Regions from separate parts of the Aquamicrobium terrae genome, predicted to be linked through region 4. Evidence: riboswitches for the same ligand, from Rfam matches in the RefSeq annotation. Region 4 holds a riboswitch; each other region holds the start of a gene.
The links. Region 4 has a riboswitch for cobalamin ahead of ACVCNR_RS23345 (ABC transporter substrate-binding protein). Riboswitches for the same ligand answer to the same signal wherever they lie in the genome.
Positions count from the first base shown of each region.

Region 1: it holds a riboswitch for cobalamin, as region 4 does, so the genes downstream of both, ACVCNR_RS07845 (TonB-dependent receptor plug domain-containing protein) here and ACVCNR_RS23345 (ABC transporter substrate-binding protein) in region 4, are expected to answer to the same signal.
Region 2: it holds a riboswitch for cobalamin, as region 4 does, so the genes downstream of both, metE (5-methyltetrahydropteroyltriglutamate--homocysteine S-methyltransferase) here and ACVCNR_RS23345 (ABC transporter substrate-binding protein) in region 4, are expected to answer to the same signal.
Region 3: it holds a riboswitch for cobalamin, as region 4 does, so the genes downstream of both, ACVCNR_RS15565 (CbtB domain-containing protein) here and ACVCNR_RS23345 (ABC transporter substrate-binding protein) in region 4, are expected to answer to the same signal.

Region 1 is NZ_JBRKLZ010000001.1:1,548,817-1,551,009, reverse strand. It holds gene ACVCNR_RS07845 (TonB-dependent receptor plug domain-containing protein) at 1-1,200, opposite strand, end outside; cobalamin riboswitch at 1,370-1,568, opposite strand; gene purE (5-(carboxyamino)imidazole ribonucleotide mutase) at 1,694-2,191, shown strand; gene ACVCNR_RS07835 (5-(carboxyamino)imidazole ribonucleotide synthase) at 2,191-2,193, shown strand, end outside.
Region 2 is NZ_JBRKLZ010000001.1:2,669,534-2,671,726, reverse strand. It holds gene metE (5-methyltetrahydropteroyltriglutamate--homocysteine S-methyltransferase) at 1-860, opposite strand, end outside; cobalamin riboswitch at 954-1,166, opposite strand; gene ACVCNR_RS13105 (ABC transporter permease) at 1,243-2,193, opposite strand, start outside.
Region 3 is NZ_JBRKLZ010000001.1:3,161,461-3,163,653, forward strand. It holds gene ACVCNR_RS15555 (hypothetical protein) at 1-416, opposite strand, end outside; gene ACVCNR_RS15560 (CbtA family protein) at 425-1,156, opposite strand; gene ACVCNR_RS15565 (CbtB domain-containing protein) at 1,169-1,372, opposite strand; adenosylcobalamin (AdoCbl) riboswitch at 1,420-1,500, opposite strand; gene ACVCNR_RS15570 (histidine phosphatase family protein) at 1,560-2,111, shown strand; gene ACVCNR_RS15575 (pyridoxal phosphate-dependent aminotransferase) at 2,118-2,193, opposite strand, start outside.
Region 4 is NZ_JBRKLZ010000003.1:55,235-57,427, reverse strand. It holds gene ACVCNR_RS23345 (ABC transporter substrate-binding protein) at 1-962, opposite strand, end outside; cobalamin riboswitch at 1,116-1,319, opposite strand; gene ACVCNR_RS23340 (ABC transporter ATP-binding protein) at 1,413-2,193, opposite strand, start outside.

The DNA.
Region 1 (2,193 bases), on a different contig from region 4:
ATTGTACGTGGTGACGCTGCCGAATTGCTCGTTGTCGTCATAGCGCAGGCCGGTATCGACAGTGAGGCGCTCATACTCGAACGAATATTGGCCGAATACCGCGACAAGGTCCCGCTTCGTCTCCGCATAGGGCACCCCGGATACGGCGCTGTTCTTCACCGAGTCGCGATAGGCTTCGACGCCACCCTGGACGATATGGTGCGTGGCTCCGAGATCGAACTGCTTCTGGGTGGTCGCAAGCAGGCCGTAACGAAGCGTGTCGAAGTCGTCGCCGGCAACGCCATCCTGGGAAATGGAAGCGTAGTCGAGGGCTGTCGACAGTTCGACAGTCGAGGTCCAGCTCTCCGAATGGTCGAGCCGCGCGCCGAGCCGGCCGGAGAAATTGTCGGTGTGCGAGACGTTGCCGAACGGATCGTTGTCGAACTCGTTCCTGCCCCGCGTGTAAAGGCCGTCGGTGTAGATCGCGCCCGCCGCCATTTCCTTCGACAGGGAAAAATTGACCGAGCCTCTGGTGAAGCCGTCCTTGTCGAGGTCATGGCCGGGCGAGAGGCGGTAGTCGTAGCCTTGGGTGCCGAGGATGCTCGCGCCGAAGGAGTAGCGCAGGCCATCTTCGGTACCGCCTCCGACATTGCCCGATAGCGTGCCGCCCCAAGGGTGCATGATACCGGCCGTCACGCTGCCGCAGGCGCTTTTGCCCTCGGGACAGGGACCGCCCTGCTTGGTGATGATGTTGATGATGCCGCCAATGGCGTCGGCGCCATACTGCGCCGAATGGCCGCCTCTGGCGATTTCGATGCGATCGATGGAATCGAGCGGGATGCTGGAAAGGTTGAGTGTGCCCGCAGTGGCCGATGCGGCACGCACGCCGTTGACCAGTATGAGCGTCTGGGCCGCGCTGGCTCCGCGCAGCGACAGGCTGGAATCGGCGCCGAGGCCGCCATTCGATGTGGCGGTTATGCCCGGCTGGGTCTTCAGTAGGGAGAGCAAATCGAGCGCCGCCGATTTCCTGATCTCTTCTTCGCCGATCACCGTCACCGACGACGTTGAACGCTCGAGCGACGAAGCGCGCCGCAGCGGCGTGGTCACCACGATCGTGTCGAGCTGGATGGTGTCGTCGTCGCTGTTCGCGGATTGCTGTGCCCAGCCCGGGCCGGTCAGCGCCAGCGCGCATACGCCTGCGGCCAGAATTGTCGTTCTCATGGTCCTTACCCCCGAATGCCGGGCGTCTCGCGCCGGCGATTTCCACTTCAACCGCGGACCGGAAGGGCAGGGGGATCGCATGTTCCACCCGGCAGCCGTAAGGCACGCGGCAACACCTTGTCGTGTCACCGCAGCGGACGGCCGCGCCTGATCCCACCCCGTGATCAAGCATGGGTGACCGGAACCGGCAGGTCTCCTGACTTCCGCGTCGTCGCCTCCCGCCGCCTTCCCGGACCGTTGCGGCCCAGTGGCATATCGGGGAGAGGCTCGGCGGCTACAGTTGCGGGGGCAGTCGCGGCTTTGCCGATCGCTCGGCTGACCGTGTTCCCTTTTGATCCGTATGTGGAACCGATTCCAGGAGCGACGCTAACCACTGCCCGGCGGGCCTGTCAATTCCGGCAGCGGTGGCCAATGGTCCAGTTGCGGCATGGGTCGTCCTTGCGGGCCGGGGAAAATTCCGCTACGTCGCCGCTTTGCTGACGGGAGCAGGGCCTTGACCGACCACCAAGCCGATGTCGCCATCATCATGGGCAGCCAGTCCGACTGGGCGACCATGCGCCACTCCGCCGAAACGCTGGCCGAACTCGGCGTCTCCCACAAGAGCCTGATCGTTTCCGCCCACCGCACGCCGCAGCGGCTCTACGACTTCGCCCACGGCGCCAAGGCGGCCGGCCACAAGGTGGTGATCGCCGGTGCCGGCGGTGCGGCGCATCTGCCGGGCATGACGGCGGCGATGACGCCGCTGCCGGTGTTCGGTGTGCCGGTGGAATCGAAGGCGCTGTCGGGGCAGGATTCGCTGTTGTCGATCGTGCAGATGCCGGCCGGCATCCCGGTCGGCACGCTGGCCATCGGCAAGGCGGGGGCGGTCAATGCGGCGCTGCTGGCCGCCGCCGTCTTGGCGCTCACCGATGCGGCGCTTGCCGGACGGCTGGAAGCCTGGCGCGCGGCGCAGACGGACAAGGTTGCCCTCGAACCGAAGGATGATGCGTGATG
Region 2 (2,193 bases), on a different contig from region 4:
AGCTGATGGGGCGCACGCACCAGATCGACATGCAGGCCGGAGACCGGCAGCGACAGGGCGAGATCCAGATTGTCGCCGAGCGCGCCGAAATAGGTGGCGAGCATGATGCCGAGCGCCGGCACCTCTTCCGCGAAATGACGATAGGCCGCTTCCAGCGCTGCCTGCTCGCGGGCGTCGAGGTCGAGCACAAGGCAAGGCTCGTCGATCTGCACCCAGTCCGCACCGGCTTCCAGCAGACGGTTCAGCAGCTCTGCATAGACCGGCAGGAGCCCCGGCAGCAGCGACAGCGGATCGAATTCCTCGCCGCCGGATTTCGCCAGCTTGAGGAAGGTGACGGGCCCGAGGATGACCGGGCGGGTGTGGATGCCGAGTTCCCTGGCTTCCAGGAAATGATCGACCGGCTTGGTGGTGGTCAGCACGAACTGCTGATCGGGCGCGAGTTCCGGCACCATGTAGTGGTAATTGGTGTCGAACCACTTGGTCATTTCCAAAGCCGACGTGCTGTGGACATGGCCCGGATGGCCGCAGCCCGCTTCTTCCTGGCTGCCGCGCGCCATGGCGAAATAGGTAGCGAGCGGCACCTCGCCGCCGGCCCAGCCATAGCGCTGCGGGATCGCGCCGACCATGACGGCCGTGTCCAGCACATGATCGTAGAGGGAGAAATCGTTGGAGGGGATGCGCGTCACGCCCTTGTCGCGCTGAAGGCGCCAGTTCTCGGCGCGCAGGCGCTTCGCCGTTTCATGCAGGGATTCGGCCGTATCCTTGCCGGACCAGTAGTTTTCAAGCGCGAATTTCAGTTCGCGGCGGCGGCCGATGCGCGGCACGCCAAGCGTTGCGACGGGAACTGTCGAGATAGCCATTCCATAAACCCCGATGGTTGGGGCGTGGTGATCGGAATAGCCGTCATCGCCTGCACAGGCAGGCGCATCGCGGCCGTCGGGACACCCCGCCCGTGGACGTTGTTCGTCATGGCAGGTCTCCTGGCTCGCGGGTCACCGCCTGCGTCCGTCTTCCCGGGACTTTCACCCCAGTGACATGGATGGACGCAAGGCTCTCCGCCTACAGTTGCGGGGGCAGCGCCGGATTTGCCTTTTCAAAAGGCACCGGCTTCCCTCTTAGCTTCGAGACACGAGATGCCCCGAAGAACCACGACGCACGCAATCTCCACCTTTCACATCTCAATGTCAATATGACATAAAGAAATCTTTATATCGTTATTTTAGTTTGCGCGATGCAAGTATGCTAGGCACGCAGGGCCTGCGCCGGGCTCTGGCGATAGGCGATCAGTGCCGGCAGAAAGGTCGCCACCGCGCAGGCGGCGAGCAGGCCGGCGAGCGTCCACAGGTCGCCAGCCTGGAACTCGACCGGCATGGCGACGCCGCTGCTGCTGGCGAGATGGCCTGATATGGCGCGGACGATGGCGTAACCGATGGCGAACCCGCAGATCACGCCGGCGGCGACGAGGACAAAAACCTCCATCCACACCATGCCCATGACCACGGGCCGCGACGCGCCGAAGGCCCGCAGCGCGCCGATCTGGCGGCGGCGTTGCAGCACATGCACGGCCACCACCATCAGGATCGCCGCACCGACCAGCGCCTGCGCGCCGGTCGCCACGAAGCCGAGCACGCGGCGGGCATCGCCCAGCGTGCCGTAGAGCCGCGTCAGCACCTCGCCGGGGAAGACGGCCAGCGTCGTTTCCGTGCGGTATTGCTGGCGCAGGTTGTAGGCGTCGGCAATGCTCTTCGGCTTCACGAGGATCGCGGGCACGCCGGGATTGTCGGCGTGCAGCAGTTCAGACTCGTCGACCGCCTGGCCGGCGAAACCTGAGCCGTGATCGTGGTCGTCGGCATGGGGGACGCTGGCAACAGCGGCCAATCCCGCGCTTTCAACGGGTCCATGGCTATGGTCGTGATCGGCATGGGTTTCCCAGACAGACTGGATCGGCACGAGGATCGCCCGGTCCCACGGCGTTCCCGTCGGCGCCATGCGGCCGACAACCCTGTATTCCACATGCGAATGCACCTCGCCGGCCTCGCCCACCGTGCCGTGGAAGGGATGGAAGCTGTCGCCGATCGAACGCGCCACCTGCGCGCCGACAACGGCGTCGCCCATATGGCTGAAACCCTCGCCTTCGGCCAATCCGCCAAGCATGCGAACCGCGTCGGCGGTCGTGCCGACGATCGGGTAACC
Region 3 (2,193 bases), on a different contig from region 4:
CGCGATATGAGGTCTTCCACCGCCGTCTTGCTGGCCGAGGTCTCGCGCATATGGGTCAGCAGCGCGTGGGCCGCCGACAGATAGGCGTGGGCGCATTCGTTGAACGGGCTTTCCTCGTCGCCCAGCGTGCCGGGAACGAGACCCCACAGGCAGTAGGTGTACTGGATGTTGCCGTAGTTCAGCAGCCGCACGAAGGTGTCGTCCACCTGCCGCTCCTGCGCCGCGAGCTTCATGATCTCGCTGCGGTAATCGGCGATCACGGCCATCTGGCCGTGCGACAGGCTGGCGATCGGTATGCCCTGGATTTCGGCCGGATTGATCCGCCGATGCGCCTCAGCCGCAGGTGAAGCAAGGCAGGTCGCGAAAACCGCAACAAGAAACGCGGCACGCGCCGAGAAGGGAGCGTGCCGCGTCATGGCATTTCTCAGGCCGTCCGGGCGCGTGCGCCGGGCAGGGCGCGCTCGGCAACCGCGCCGAAGGCAAGGCCGATCACCGTCCACAGCACGGCATGCATGCCGAGCGAGGAGGTGCGGAAGCGCCAGAGCAGGTCGGCCGAATAGCCTTCCGGAATCTCGTTCACCGTCGGCAGCGCATATTGGGCGATGGCGATGATGACGATGAAGGCAAGGCCGCCGGCGATTCCCGCGTTCCAGCCGCCGAGCTGGCTCCACAGGCGCCGCGCCAGCACCACGGCGACGGCAGCCGCGATGATGGACACGATCAGCATGATGAAGAACAGTTCCGTGCGCGCGCCGATCGTTTCAGGGTTGCCGACAGCCGGCGGCGTTGCCGGGTATTTCAGCGCCGGCACCAGCACCACGGCGATGAAGGCGGCGACGGCCAGCAGCCCGGCGGTGGCGCGCGGACCCAGGGTGACCGCACGCCCATAGACATAGGCGAAGACGAGGGAGAACAATCCGCCGATGGCGGCGCCGTAGACGACCGAGCCGGTCAGCAGGCCGAGGCCCGCCTGCGTCTCGCGGCTGACCAGTTCCTCCTCTTCCTCGGCGGGCTCGCCGGAGGCGGCAGCCATCGCTTCTTCATAGGCGATGGCGCTGTCGATATGCGGCTCCCCGTAGATACGGGCGAATCCGAACGCGAAAAGTCCAGCGAGGATGCCGACCAGCATCCCGCGAAGCAGAAGATTTCCAACCATGGCGCTATGCTTTCAGTGGCAGGGGAAGCCGAGGAGGTGGCGCGCGTCATGAACGAATTCATGCGTGCTCAGGCTCGAGAACAGGGTGGTGGCCCCTTCTTCCGCGCCGACGAAATAGATGGCCAGCACCATGAGCAACCCGCCGAAAACGGCCCATGGCATGATTTCGCGCACCGGAATCGGACGGATTTCCGGTGCGAATGTGATGTCAGACATTGTGCTTCTCCCTGGGATACTGCGTCCCGTCATTGCAAGCTGGGGAGACGGACCAAGGCCTGACTTCCGGCATTATGCCGATCACAGTGGCGCGACCGCGCTGGATTTTCACCAGCTTCCAGATCCGTAACCTTTGCCGACACTAGTCGCCGTCATGTATGGCTGTCAATCAAGCGAAGGAGGATGCATGGCAGGGCGGCTGACGCTGGTGTGCTGCGGCGCGACGGAGGCGACCCGGCGCGGGGCTTTTCCGCGTGACGAGCCGCTGGAGCCTGCTGCCCTTGCACAGGCGCAGAAGCTGGCCGGGAACCTGCCTCGCGCCGACCGCGTATGGCATGGCCCCGCCCTGCGCGCCGTCCAGACCGTTGCCGCCCTCGGCCTGCACGGGGAGGCGGTGGAGGCCCTTCGCGACCAGGATTTCGGCACCTGGGCCGGGCGCAGGCTTGCCGAACTCGATCCGGCGGACCTGGCGGCATGGGTGTCCGACCCGGCAACCGCGCCGCATGGCGGTGAATCGCTGAACGACCTCAGGCATCGCGTGTCGGCCTTGCTGAAAGAGAGCCTCGGCCTGTCCGGGCATACGCTCGCGGTCACCCACCCGTCGGTCATCCGCGCCGCTGTCTGTGCGGTGCTTGAGGCCCCGCCGCAAGGTTTCTGGTCGGTCGATGTCGAGCCGCTTGGCCTGACCCGGTTCACCACCGACGGACGCCGCTGGGCCTTGCGGATCGCGTCGCTCTAGCGCCGCTTATCCGGCCCGCGCCGCCGCCAGTGCCTTCGGCATTTCCTCGGCCAGAACATCGAGTTCGTGGTCGAGCCCGACG
Region 4 (2,193 bases):
ACGGTGCGCATGGTGGCATCCATGGCATGCGCATCCATCACCACGATGCGGTTGTTCTTCACCGCCTCCATCTGGCTGGCGACCGGATCAGTCTTGAGGAACTCGAGCTTCTTTTCATGGTCGTCAGCGGGGAAGCGGCGGCGATCCATCCTGGCGATGATGATGATCGTCGGGTTGGCCTTGGCGATGGTTTCCCAACCCACGACCGGCCATTCCTCATCGGATTCCACGATGTTCCTGATGCCGAGCTTGTCCAGCATATAGGCCGGTCCGCCCTTGCGGCCGGCGACATAGGGATCGATGTTCATGTCGGCACTGGAGAACCAGAACACGGCCGAAACGTCCTTGAGATCGAGGGCTTTTGCACGCTCGACCGCGTCCGCTTCACGCTTCACGAGATCGGCGACGACTTCGTCGCCCTTGTCCTGCACGTCGAAGATTTCGGCAAGCTCGCGCACGCCCTGATGGATGGTTTCGGTCGAGAAGGCGGCGGTGCGAGTGCCGTCGACGCCGACCGAATTGTCCTTGGCCACGCAATCGGCAGGCATCACATAGGTGGGGATACCGACCTCGTGGAACTGCTCGCGGGTCGCCACAATGCCTTCCGGCCCGACATGCCAGATGAACTGGACAGCGACGAGATCGGGTTTTTTCGCCACGACGCTCTCGAAGCTAGGATCGTTGTCGGCCAGCCGCTCGATTTTGTCGTTGATCGACTTGTGCTCGGGCAGCACGTCGGTGAACCAGACGGAGGTGCCCGTCACCTTGTCGCCGAGGCCCAACGCATAGAGCGCCTCGGTGGCGGCCTGCCCGACGGTCACGGTGGTGGCCGGCGCCTTGTCGAAGGTGATCGTCTCGCCGCAATTCTCCAGCGTGAGCGGATATTTCGTGGGCTCGGCGGCCGCATGGGCCGTGAGCAGCGCAAGGCTAGCGGCAGCAAGTGCCAGATGCGGGAAGGTCATGACGCGAAGTTCTCCGATCGGTTTGCAGCGGGGAACGGAGGCTTCGGGCGGGGAACGCAATGAAACGCCACGCATCCGCAAGGATGCGGCAGACAGCCTGATCGGGCAGGGACGGCTTCATCGACAACCTCTCCCGGGCACCCCGCCCGGCATGTTCAGTTCCAGGTGTCGGCAGGTCTCCTGACTGACGGATCAACATCCCTCCCCACCTTCCCGGGCCGAAGCCCAGTGGCATTTTTTGGGGAGCGGACTCACCGCCTACAGTTGCGGGGGCAGTTTCGTTTCGCAGGTTCCTGAAGAAGCCTGCGGCGAATTCCCTCTTCGTTCCTTTCGGAAACCGACGCCCGTTCGTATCGCATCCTGGCGCAGCATTTCAAGCCGAGAAAAGCCATTCCCCCAGATGTCGCTTACGGCAGAGGCGACGCCTTGCCGAAACCGGCGGGCGCGGGCTCAGCGCAGTAGGTGGATAGAAGAAGGGGAGGGCGTAAGGAACACGGTATCGCCGGTTGCGAACAATCCTGCTTCCGCCGGGTTGGGGCTGTCGACCAGCCAATTGCCGAGACCTTCGATCTCGACCAGATATTCGGCGATGTTGCCGAGGAACATGACGCGGCGCACCGTGCCGCGGAAATCGCCCTTGTCCCCGGCAAGATGGATCGCTTCCGGCCGGACGACGGCGGTGACGGTCGTGCCGGCTTCGAGGTCGGGCATCTCGCGCACGCCGATGCGCACGCCGTTGATGTCGACCGCATCCCCCGACAGGATTTTCACCGGCACGAAATTCGCCTTGCCGATGAAGTCGGCGACGAAGCGGCTCGCCGGCCGGGCATAGATTTCGTGCGGCGTGCCGAGCTGCTCGACCACGCCGGCATTCATCACCACGATCTCGTCGGAGATGCTCATCGCCTCGACCTGATCATGGGTGACATAGATCGAGGTGATGCCGACGCGCTGCTGCAACTCGCGGATCTCGACCCGCATCTGCTCGCGCAGCTTGGCGTCCAGATTGGACAGCGGCTCGTCGAACAGCAGCACCTTCGGCTCCATGACGATGCAGCGGGCAAGCGCCACGCGCTGCTGCTGGCCGCCGGAAAGCTGGTTGGGCGAGCGCCGCGCATAGCCCGAAAGCCCCGTCTGTTCGAGCACGCGGTTCACCCGTTCCTCGATCTCGGCCTTGGGCAGCTTGCGCAGCCTGAGGCCGAAAGCAACGTTCTCGAACACGTCGAGATGC